2 regions of the Lactobacillus helsingborgensis genome follow, and region 1 is predicted to be linked to the other one. Evidence: riboswitches for the same ligand, from Rfam matches in the RefSeq annotation. Region 1 holds a riboswitch; the other holds the start of a gene.

Region 1 (5,651 bases):
GATATGCGGCGTGACCATCTTTACCATATAAGTCAATATTGATTTCAGTTGTGCCCGCAAATAATGTTCCTAAACGGCAGCCAATTGTGCCGGTGGGCAAGTCGGGAGTAACATGCAAGGCGAAGAATTCATCTGGATGCCATTTACCAGTAAAAACCCCAGCTTCATAAGCTTTTTTACCACCACTTTCACTTTCTTCAGCAGGTTGAAAAAAGAACAACAAATTGTCCTGTGGTTGGTGCTCGCAAAAATAAGCCAAAATTCCCAGCGCTACTGCCATGTGGATGTCATGACCACAGGCATGCATTTGACCATGATTGTGGGAAGCAAACGACAAACCAGTATTTTCTTGAACTGGCAGACCATCTATATCTGCTCGATAACCAATTGTTTTTTGTGGTTTACTTCCCCGAACCAGAACTAATATAGCTGTAGGCAGTTCAGGACATTTACGTATTTCAATATTTTTCTGGTTAAAATTACCAATGACTTGTAAGAGATATTTTTGTGTTTGATATTCATGCAACGCTAATTCCGGTATTTGATGCAAGTCACGGCGAATTTTAATAAGTTGCGCAAAAGTTAACATTAATTCACAGCTTTCTTAGTCCCTGTTCAATTCCTGTCTTAGAGGCAGTTTTTTGATCACGCATTTTAACAATTTTTGCTGGTACTCCGGCAACGACGCTGTTTGCAGGTACATCTTTTGTTACTACCGCTCCTGCCGCTACTACCGCATGGTCACCAACTTGGACTCCTTCTAAAACTACTGCATTAGCACCTATCAAAACATTTTTGCCTATTTTTACAGGTTGTGCTGAGGCTGGTTCCACGACTCCGGCAATTACCGCTCCTGCTCCTATGTGGCTGTTCGCACCAACGATTGCTCGGCCGCCCAAAACAGCATTCATATCAATCATGGCATTTTCGCCAATTTCTGCTCCAATATTAATGACGGCCCCCATCATAATTACCGCATTTTTGCCTATTTCAACATTTTCACGAATAAGGGCACCCGGTTCAATTCTGGCAGAGATGTTCTTCATGTCTAGCAGGGGAATAGCAGAATTCCGACTGACATTTTCCACTTGATAATATGTTATCTTCTCGGCGTTTTTTTCTAAAAAAGGACCCAAGTCTTGCCAATCTCCAAAAATGACCCCGGTATGAGTTTCACTAAAAATTTTGCAATTTTCAGGCCACTTTAACTTAGACATCTCAGCCTTGATATATACTTTCACAGGTGTTTTTTTGGTTGAATTAGCAATGAAATCAATAATTTCAGTTGCCGACATTTTTTTCATATTTTTAATTATCCTTTCGGTTGATAAAAGCGATCATGACTAATTAAATCCGCATAAGTTTCACGTGTAACTACTACCTGTGCTTGACCATTTTCTGCAAATACGACTGCTGGCCTTGGAACACGATTGTAATTCGATGCCATGCTATAACCATAAGCGCCAGTAGCTAGTACTGCTATTACATCGCCTGGTTTACTTTTGGGGATTTTCAGTTTGTTAATAATAATATCGCCTGATTCACAATAACGTCCCGCAAGTCTAACCGTTTCTACTGGTTCTGCATGTGGCTTTTCTGCTAATACTGCCTCATATTGTGCTTGATAAAGTGCCGGTCTGATATTATCACCCATACCGCCATCAACTGCTACATAAGGCAGCAGTCCCGGTACTTCTTTGCGAGCACCGATTGTATATAAGCTATAACCGGCTTCACCGACAATTGAACGTCCTGGTTCAATCCAGATAGCCGGAATTTTTAAGTGGCTTATTTGCGCACACTTTTTAACTGTCCGCATTATTTGACTGATGAAGGTTTGAGCAGTTAAAGTATCATCCTGTTCGGTATATCTAATACCAAAGCCGCCCCCTAAGTTTAAAACACGCGGCTGGTAATCATATTTTTGCTCCCAGTCCTTGACTAATTGCATAAGTCTTTCAACTTCCAGCTTAAACCCGGCTGTCTCTAGAATTTGTGAACCAATATGTGCGTGCAGACCAATTAGTTCCATTTGCGTGTTAGCTTTAACCTGTAAAAAGGCCTGCTCGGCTTGACCCGAACGAATATCAAAACCAAATTTACTATCTTCTTGACCAGTTTGATCATATTCGTGAGTATGTGCAGAAACTCCTGGTGTTAGCCGCAACATTACCTGCATCTGACTATTTGTTTCTTGCAAAATCTGGCCTAACAACTTAATTTCAGTAAAATTATCTAAAATAATGACGCCAACATGATTTTTCACGGCCATTAATAACTCAGCTGCAGTTTTATTATTACCGTGAAAGCTAATTCTTGCTGCAGGAAAACCTGCTTGCAGCGCGGTATATAATTCACCCCCAGAAACAACATCCACATGTCCGCCCAGCTCATTAATTACCTGGTAAATTGCTATCGTAGCAAATGCTTTACTGGCATAACTAATCGCATAATTCACATTTTCTTTTGCAAAAGCGTTTTGGAAAGCCCGAAATTGCTGTTTGATTTTTTGTACGTCATAAACAACTAATGGAGAACCAAACTCTTTTGCTAATTTTAGTGCATCAACCCCACCAATTACCAAGTGACCTTGAGCATTAGTTTGATAATAATCATTAGCAGCCATTTAAGTCTCTCCCTTTTTCTTAAAATAAAAAGGGCTCTTTTGTCGTGCCTAACAAAAGAGTCCTTCAAGTTATTATCTGGTATCAATTTTGTCGATAGCGCTCCGCGAATATAAAATTGCGACAGTCCGTAACCTGTTAGATTACGTCCCAGCTAATTAATTACCGCAATAATTAATGCTTCGGCAACCGCCCCTTTCACTAGTTTCTCAGCCTTTGCAGAAACTCCACCAGCTACTTTTGTTGGTTGCAACCTCTTCGATTTATTAAAATATTATTATTAATTAAAATCATTGTCAACCATTTTCAGTCAGAATTATTTTTTGTTTTTAAAATAAAGACAATGATTTTAAAAATTTGTCATTTTAGCTGCAAGCAAAAAAACTTCTAGTAGCAATGTTTTTTGGCTTTTTACAGCTTAAAAATAGTTAATCAAAATGGCTCATTTTCAAAAGTCCTCTTTTGATTTTTGATTGAAGATTAAAATTTTAATGATAAAATGCAATACTAATTACTTAAAATTAAATTTAATTGTGAAAGGTATTAACATGAAAGTCGTTAAATTTGGTGGCAGTTCCCTTGCAGACGGGGAGCAATTTGAAAAAGTAGTAAATATTATTAAAGCTGATCAGACTCGTAAAGTAATTGTAGCTTCTGCTCCAGGAAAAAGATTTGCAAATGACATTAAAGTAACAGATTTATTAATTGAGTTTGCACATAAAACAATTAATAAAGAGGATTGCAGTTCAACTGTAAAAACAATTTGGTCTAGGTATCATGATATTGCTGCTTACTTTCAAATATCTGAACAATTATTACAACCTTTACTGCAAGAACTAATTGCTTTGCCAAAAGCTGATTACCCTAATCAAGACTATTTAATGGCTAGCTTTAAAGCTCACGGTGAAAAACTTAACGCACAACTTTTGGCTTTAGTTTTACAAAATTATCATTTACCAGCTTACTTCCTTGACCCCCAAGAAGCGGGCTTTTTGGTTACTGACAACGCTAATGACACCCAAGTGATGCCAGAAACTTACAAAAATTTAGAAAAGTGGTCTAACAAAGATAACGTGTTGGTTGTTCCCGGCTTTTACGGTATTACCAAAGACGGCTTAATTGCTACTTTTTCCCGTGGCGGATCAGATATCACTGGCGCAATTTGGGCACGGGGGATTAAAGCAGATTTATATGAGAACTTTACCGACGTCGACGCTATATATGCCGCTGATCCCAGAATTATTACTCACCCCCACGCAATTAAAGTTATGACATATCGCGAATTGCGGGAGCTGTCATACGCTGGCTTTTCGGTTTTCCATGATGAAGCGATCATTCCTGCAATTGAGGGTCAAGTACCCATAAATGTCAAAAATACTAACCACCCTGATTTACCAGGAACAATGATTGTTCCCGAGCATGATTTTCATCCCCAAAGCATAATTACTGGGGTCGCAAGTTCTAGTCATTTTGCTGCATTATATTTACATAAATATTTACTAAATAAAGAGGTTGGATTTACACTTAAATTATTACAAATTTTCTATAAATTTAATATTTCATACGAACACATGCCATCAGGAATTGATGATCTGACTGTTATTTTTGACAAAAGACAATTTAATGAGCAAATCCGCCAGCAAATGTGTTTTGAAATTCAACAAGCATTGCAACCTGACCAACTAGAATGGTTTGATGATTATGCCATCATCATGGTAGTAGGAGAAGGAATGCGCAACAAGATTGGCGTAATGAAGAATATTACAATGCCGTTGGCGCAGAAACACGTCGCAATCCACATGATTAATCAGGGTGCCTCACGTATTTCTATCATGCTGGGCACTAAAAGAGCTGACGCAGCAGCGGCAGTTAAAGAAATTTATCAGCAATTTTTTAAGTAAATATTTAAAGGAGAAACTTTATGGTACAACTACAAAAAGTTCATGGCTCGCAAAACCAATTTTTTCTGCTTGATCAAACCCAATTAAAAGCACCATTAACTAAAGAAGAACTAGTCAACTTGGCACAGCAAATAACCAGACGCAACACAGGTTTATTAAATGGCGCGGACGGTTTGCTTGTAGTCAGCAAGTCACACCATCCCCAAGTTTTAGGTAAAATGCAGGTCATCAATGCTGACGGCTCTTTTGCTTCAATGTGTGGTAACGGCCTAAGGACAGTCGGCCGCTATTTAGCACAAAAATATCATAAAGAAACATTTAAAGTTGAGACTATGCAGAGTGATTTGCGTGTCAGCTGCAAGCTGGATTGGGCTCAAGACGTTAAGGCAGTCAGTGTTGAAATCAGCCCTGTCAGTTTTCAGGCAAGTGATCTCCCGTTTACCAATTTAGGCGCTACTGAGTTAATTAATCAAAAGGTTCCCGAATTTGCACCTAATTTAAAATTTTCAGCAGTTGCTGTTCCCAACCCACATTTGATTAGTTTAGTGCCAAATAACATTTTACAAAGTAACTTATTGGAAAAACTAGGAACAAGGTTAAATCAGAAAAACCCTTATTTTCCAGACGGCGTAAACGTTAGTTTCGCTCAAGTTTTGAATACGCATCATCTATTTGTGCGCACTTTCGAACGGGGTGTGGGTTTTACCAATGCTTGTGGCACTGGCATGTCTGCCGCAAGTCTGGTTTACGCATTAACTTGTCCGCAGGAACACCTTTTTGGGCAGTTACTAACTATCTCCAATCCCGGAGGATTTGTTCAAACTAAAGTGCATCGGAGTGCACATAGCTATTGGATAGAATTAATAGGTAATGCGACAGTTACGCACTATATTGAGGTTACAGAAGGTGAATTACACGAAAAACAGCCGGACTTTAGTAACTTTAAGATTACATCAACTACAGAAAATGAAGCTTACCAGAAATTTATGGCAACACATCACAAGTAAAGGGTAATTTTGGTAATAAAGTATTGTACTAAAATAAAAATTTGAGCTGCTTAATAGCCATTTTGAAGTGACTTTATAGCCTTTCTTTTTCATAATAGTGAAGTAAAATATATTTGTTA
Region 2 (5,651 bases), 260 kb from region 1:
AAAGCAGAGACATTAATAATATACTTAAATAAAGTAGCAGTGTATGCATAATAACAAGCGATTATATGAATATAGGCAAAAAATGAGTAGTACATCAGTAATAGAAAACGTAGAAATTAACGGCGCTAAACTTTATTTTTCAATTAGTTCAAAGCAAGGCCGGAAACCAATCATTTTATATTTGCATGGTGGACCGGGCGATGCCTGCATCCCCTTGACCAAAAAATTTAATAGCGAACTAGAAGATCATTTTATCTTTGTCAATCTGGAACAAAGGGGCAGCGGACTATCGTATTACAAATTTTCACCTGAAGAAAACTTGTCCATCAATATCATCTTGGCAGATATTCATCAGTTTGTGCTTTATTTATTAAAACGGTTAAAACAAGATAAATTGATTATTATGGGTCATTCTTGGGGTACGGTTTTAGGGCTCAATTTTATTCAAAAGTATCCAGACCTGGTTACGCAATATATCGGAATAGGTCAAGTCGTTAATATGAAAAAGAATATTGCTTTACAAAAAGCTTTTCTACGAACAAAAATGAAAAATACTGCCAAACTTGACCAACTTGATTTTGTCCATGAACCAACTAAAGCCAGCCTCAAATTAACTAAAATGATTGTGGCTTATGGTGGCTCAATCTACGGCGCTAAAAACTACCGCAAATTAATTGGTCCTTTTATATCTGCTAAAGATTATTCTTTTAAGGACCTAATTCATCGCTTGCAGGGCTCGAAACAATCAATTCAATATTTCTGGGAAGAACTGATGGACGTTAATTTTGAAAATATCCTGCATTTTGCCGTTCCCATCACTTTCTGTGAGGGCAGGCATGACCACCATGTGTCCTCACCATTGACTGCAGAATATGCTGCTAAAATTACTAGTCCGTGCAATATAATTTGGTTTGACCATTCCGGTCATTTCCCGCAGTGGGAGGAGCCAACTAAATTTAATCAGGAAATTATTGGACTTTTAGAGCCACAAGCAAACTAAAAAACTGGCAAATCACGTTATTCATCACGTAGATTTACCAGTTTTTTATATTCAATTAGACCTTATTAATTATTCTGAAAATTACTCAAAAACTTGACGGTTTTTTCATTTTGCGGGTGATTGAATAATTGATCTGGCGTGCCTTGTTCAGTGATTACGCCATCGCTGATGAAAAACATTTGATCGGAAATCTCCTTCGCAAACGCCATTTCGTGGGTTACGATAATCATCGTTAAACCAGTAGTAGCCAGATTCTTCATGACGCTTAAAACTTCACCGACCATTTCTGGATCTAAAGCACTAGTAGGCTCATCAAATAGCAGAATTTCAGGATCCATGCAGATTGCTCGGGCAATCGCAACCCGTTGTTGTTGTCCACCTGAAAGTTGGCTGGGACGAGCATTAACGTATTGCTCCATACCTACTTTTTTCAGATTAGCAAGTGCAATTTTACGCGCCTCGTCTTTTGACCGTTTTAATACTAACTCTTGACCTACCATACAATTAGCTAAAACGTTCTTATTTTCAAACAAGTCAAATTGTTGGAAAACCATGCCGACTTTAGCACGATAAATATTACGATTGTAGTTTGGTGCCAAAACATTTTCACCATGAAAATCAACTTCACCGGCAGTAGGTTCTTCAAGCAGGTTGATACAGCGCAAAGTAGTTGATTTACCGCCACCTGAAGGACCGATAATGGTGGCAATTTCACCTTTGTTAATGTCAAAAGAGATATCTTTTAACACTTGGTGTTCACCAAATGTTTTCTTGATGTGCTTTAAACTTAAAATAGTTTCGTTTGTTTCAGTCATTAGTTCTTAGCCTCCATGTCTTTTGGTGTGCCCACTTGAACTTGGTTTGCCATTAAGTTGTAATTCTTACTTCCTTGGAGGTGTTTTTCAATTAAGTTGAATATTCTGGTAATGGTAAAGGTCAAGATGAGGTAGATAGCAGAAATTGTCAGGTAAGTCGGGAAGAACTTAAATGTCTGACTTGCAATAGTTGAACCAACGAAGAACAACTCTGATACGGAGATGATGCTCAAAACTGAGGTATCTTTGATATTAACGATAAATTCATTAGTAATTGAAGGAAGACAATTCTTGATTGCTTGTGGCAAAATAATATGCCACATTCTCTGGTTGTGGGTCATTCCTAGCGCACTGGCTGCCTCAAACTGACCTTCAGGTGTAGAAATAATTCCGCCGCGGATGATTTCGGCTAAATACGCTCCAGTGTTGATCGAAACAATGATTAGTGCGGCGACCGTTCTGTCAATATTCAGGTGCCAGAATTGGGCAATACCATAGTAAATCACAGCTGCTTGCACCATCATTGGCGTACCCCGGAAAATCTCAATATAAACCGAAAGCAGCCAGTTGACAAACTTGAGCAGCCATCTTTTACCACTGGTAGTTGGTGTAGGAATAGTTCTGACAATACCCACTGCCAGACCGATAAAGAAACCTGCAATGGTACCAACTGAAGCTAAAAGTAAGGTCATACCGATACCGTTTAAAATCATGCCGCCATATTGGCGCCACATTGATACTAACCATGGTTCTGACTTAGCCTTTTTACCTTTTTTATCACTATCAGTTTTAGGCTGCTGCTTAACAGCTTCAGTCATTAACCTAACCCTTTTTGCTTGAGGAATAGTAGCTAAAATTTGGTTGACACTCTTTAGTAGAGCCTTGTTAGGCTTGGCAATTCCGATTGAGGTAACAGATTCTTCCTTAGTAGCGTGAAAACCAGCCATTTTGCTGACAGGAATTGACTTAATGTCAGGATCAACCATCTTAAAGGAAGTTGATTCAGTGTCTTCGGCCACATAGCCGTCAATGGTGCCAGAGATTAAACTTTGCCGCATTGCCGCAAAATCGCGCATAGCTGGTTGTCTCTTAGCACCTTTTAACTGCTTGATTAAATCATAGTGGAAAGTACCTTGTTGCGCTGTTAATTTTGCACCCTTAAAGTCAGTCAGCTTTTTAGCGTTGGCGTATCTGCTGTTAAGTTTGGTAATTACCACAAAAGTACTGTTTCTATATGGCTGAGAGAAATTAATGGCTTTTTCACGTTCAGCTGTTGGGCTCATGCCGGCAATAATTAAATCGGCTTTACCACTGGTTAAAGCAGGAAGTAAACCGTCCCATTCAGTCTTAACAACTTCGACTTTTCTGTGTAATTTTTGCCCAATGACTTTAGCAATCTTGACATCATAACCATTGGCGTATTCTTTTGAGCCCTCAATTGGCACAGCACCGTTGGCATTATTAGTCTGTGTCCAATTGTACGGCTGATAATTAGCTTCCATGGCGACTTTGAGCGTACCGTCGTCCTTTTTGGCACTAACTTCATTCAGGCTAAAATCAGCCCCAATGCCTAAACAAGTGAATAAGGCAACCAAGGTAGCCAACCACTTAAATCTTGACTTCATTTTGAAAACCTCCACAAAATATGTTTCAAATAAAGCCAACACAATAAAAGCGTAAATAAAAAACTCGCTGTTACGCAAAACAACGAGGTTATAATCTATTATTAGAACAAATCATATAGCGCTCCCCGGGGACTAACCGGGACAGTCTGCAAAATATTCTCTTGCAGCCCAACAAGAAGATTGAAACGAACAACATTCTTGTTTCGGCGGTAATTCTTACGCTAACCTTCAAAGTGTTCGCTCACTCAGATTAGTTTCGTAACAACCGCGACCTCTATTGCATTGGAAATTATTTAACTTAGAAAAATAATAGGCTATTAAGAGTGACTTGTCAATAATTTTATTTAAAAAATATTTTATAATTATCTCATTTATTTTCTTTTACTATTTTAAAAGACTTCTGCAAGCTGCTCTTATCGCCAGCCGTTATCTGTCTGATAAGCGCTCTTTTTCATTCTAGAAACATAGGGATTACCGGCAACATAATAACGTAATTTTTTGTTAGCCCATTCTAATTCGGATTGACTAACACCAATTCTGGCACTGGTTTTAATTTCCTTAGCCCACTTTTTATGATTATCATCTAAATCAATTTTAAATGGGGAGTCAGACAAGAAGTGTAAATTCCATTTTTTATCGTGAATGCCAAAAGCCTGCATCATTTTAGCAGGACCATTAGTTAAAAGCACACCATTTTTGCCCCCGCGGTTTTTAATCATCTGCTCTATACCCCAGACTGGTTCGATAGCCCTGATTAAAATTCCTTGCGGCTCATTATATTCTTGCGTTGCGACATCGAAAAAGAAGTACTGTCTTTGAGCGTAAATATAAATGGTTCCGCCTTTGCGATAAAGACCTTCATTAGCTGGGCTACGATGGCCGCCGTAAGAATGTGCTGCCCTGTCTTTGACCCCTAAATATGCTTCAGCCTCCACAATATAGCCACCCATTATATTCTGACCATCATTATATGTTAATGGTCTGCCGATTAAGTCTTTAGTAATAGCAGCAGTTGGTTTATTAGTAAAATAAGTTGAATAATTCATTTTTTCTTCCGTGTAGTAAACTTAAACTAAAAGGAGATATTATCATGACAAAAATAAAAGTAGTGCGCATTTACGAACATGAGCAGCCTGCTGGCTATCGCATTTTAGTTGATCGTCTGTGGCCACGAGGCAAAAGCAAAAAAGATGCTAATTTGGATGAGTGGGTCAAAGAAATTGGTCCCAGCACCGAATTGCGTAAGTGGTTCAATCACGATGATACTAAATATCCTGAATTTAGGCAAAAGTACATTGCTGAATTAGAGCATAATCCAGCGACCACAGCTTTTGTCGCCCAAGTGAAAGACGAGCTTGCCGAACAAGATGTCCTTTTTCTTTATGGTGCTAAAAACAAAGAACACAACCAGGCAGTTGTGCTCAAAGAATATGTTGAACAAAGATTATAGTTTTTGACTTTTCTTTTAGTACGCAAAAAGTGAAAAGCAATAGTTAAAATTAGGATGCTGAAAACGAGCAATTCAAATAGCTTAAAGGCTTTTTTAAAAACTTAAATTAAAGCTGTTTAAAAACATCCATGGCGTCCGCAATAATAGCAGAAATTCCTTCTGCCGGAATAGCTGTTTTATTAATTGCCCAAACTTTGGCACCGGCTTGTCTATATGATAATAATTGGGCAAATGGATACACAACAAAACTGGTGCCTGAAATAATTACGAGGTCAGAATTTTGCATTGCGTTGACAGATTTGGCTAAACTGTCGCCGTTAATTGCTTCACCGTATAAAACAATTCCTGGTCTGATAATACCGCCGCAATTTTCATGACGGTAGGACTTAGCATATTCAGCGTAGTCAACGACTTTGTGACATTTAGTGCAGTAGATATTATAGAGACAGCCGTGAAATTCAGTCACGTGTTTATTACCCGCTTTGGTATCTAAGCCGTCAACATTTTGGGTGATTAAATCGCCTTTTTTGTTGCAGATAGCAGCAATTTTTTCGTGGATTTCGTTTGGCTTGGCGTCAGGGAAGTACATATTATCCATTACGAACTTGTAGAAAAAGTCAGGGCGCTGATAAAGAGTTTCTTCGCTCAATATTGTTTCTGGACTTTCAGAGACGCCGTCATAAATGCCGTTTTTAGAGCGGTAATCGGGAATACCTGAATGGGTCGATACTCCCGCACCGGTCAAAAAAGTAACGTGGCGC

The links. A riboswitch is a leader RNA that binds a small molecule or an ion and turns the genes downstream of it on or off. The one in region 1 is predicted to bind lysine.
Region 2: linked by a shared signal. The riboswitch ahead of DLD54_RS00840 (ABC transporter substrate-binding protein/permease) and the one ahead of lysA (diaminopimelate decarboxylase) in region 1 are both predicted to bind lysine.

The regions. Positions count from the first base shown of each region.
Region 1 is NZ_CP029544.1:1,770,243-1,775,893, forward strand. It holds gene DLD54_RS08390 (N-acetyldiaminopimelate deacetylase) at 1-589, opposite strand, end outside; gene dapD (2,3,4,5-tetrahydropyridine-2,6-dicarboxylate N-acetyltransferase) at 594-1,304, opposite strand; gene lysA (diaminopimelate decarboxylase) at 1,313-2,626, opposite strand; lysine riboswitch at 2,713-2,891, opposite strand; gene DLD54_RS08405 (aspartate kinase) at 3,173-4,525, shown strand; gene dapF (diaminopimelate epimerase) at 4,546-5,532, shown strand.
Region 2 is NZ_CP029544.1:177,288-182,938, forward strand. It holds gene DLD54_RS00830 (alpha/beta fold hydrolase) at 83-1,000, shown strand; gene DLD54_RS00835 (amino acid ABC transporter ATP-binding protein) at 1,066-1,815, opposite strand; gene DLD54_RS00840 (ABC transporter substrate-binding protein/permease) at 1,815-3,440, opposite strand; lysine riboswitch at 3,549-3,725, opposite strand; gene DLD54_RS00845 (DNA-3-methyladenine glycosylase) at 3,854-4,486, opposite strand; gene DLD54_RS00850 (DUF488 domain-containing protein) at 4,531-4,890, shown strand; gene DLD54_RS00855 (NAD-dependent protein deacylase) at 4,997-5,651, opposite strand, start outside.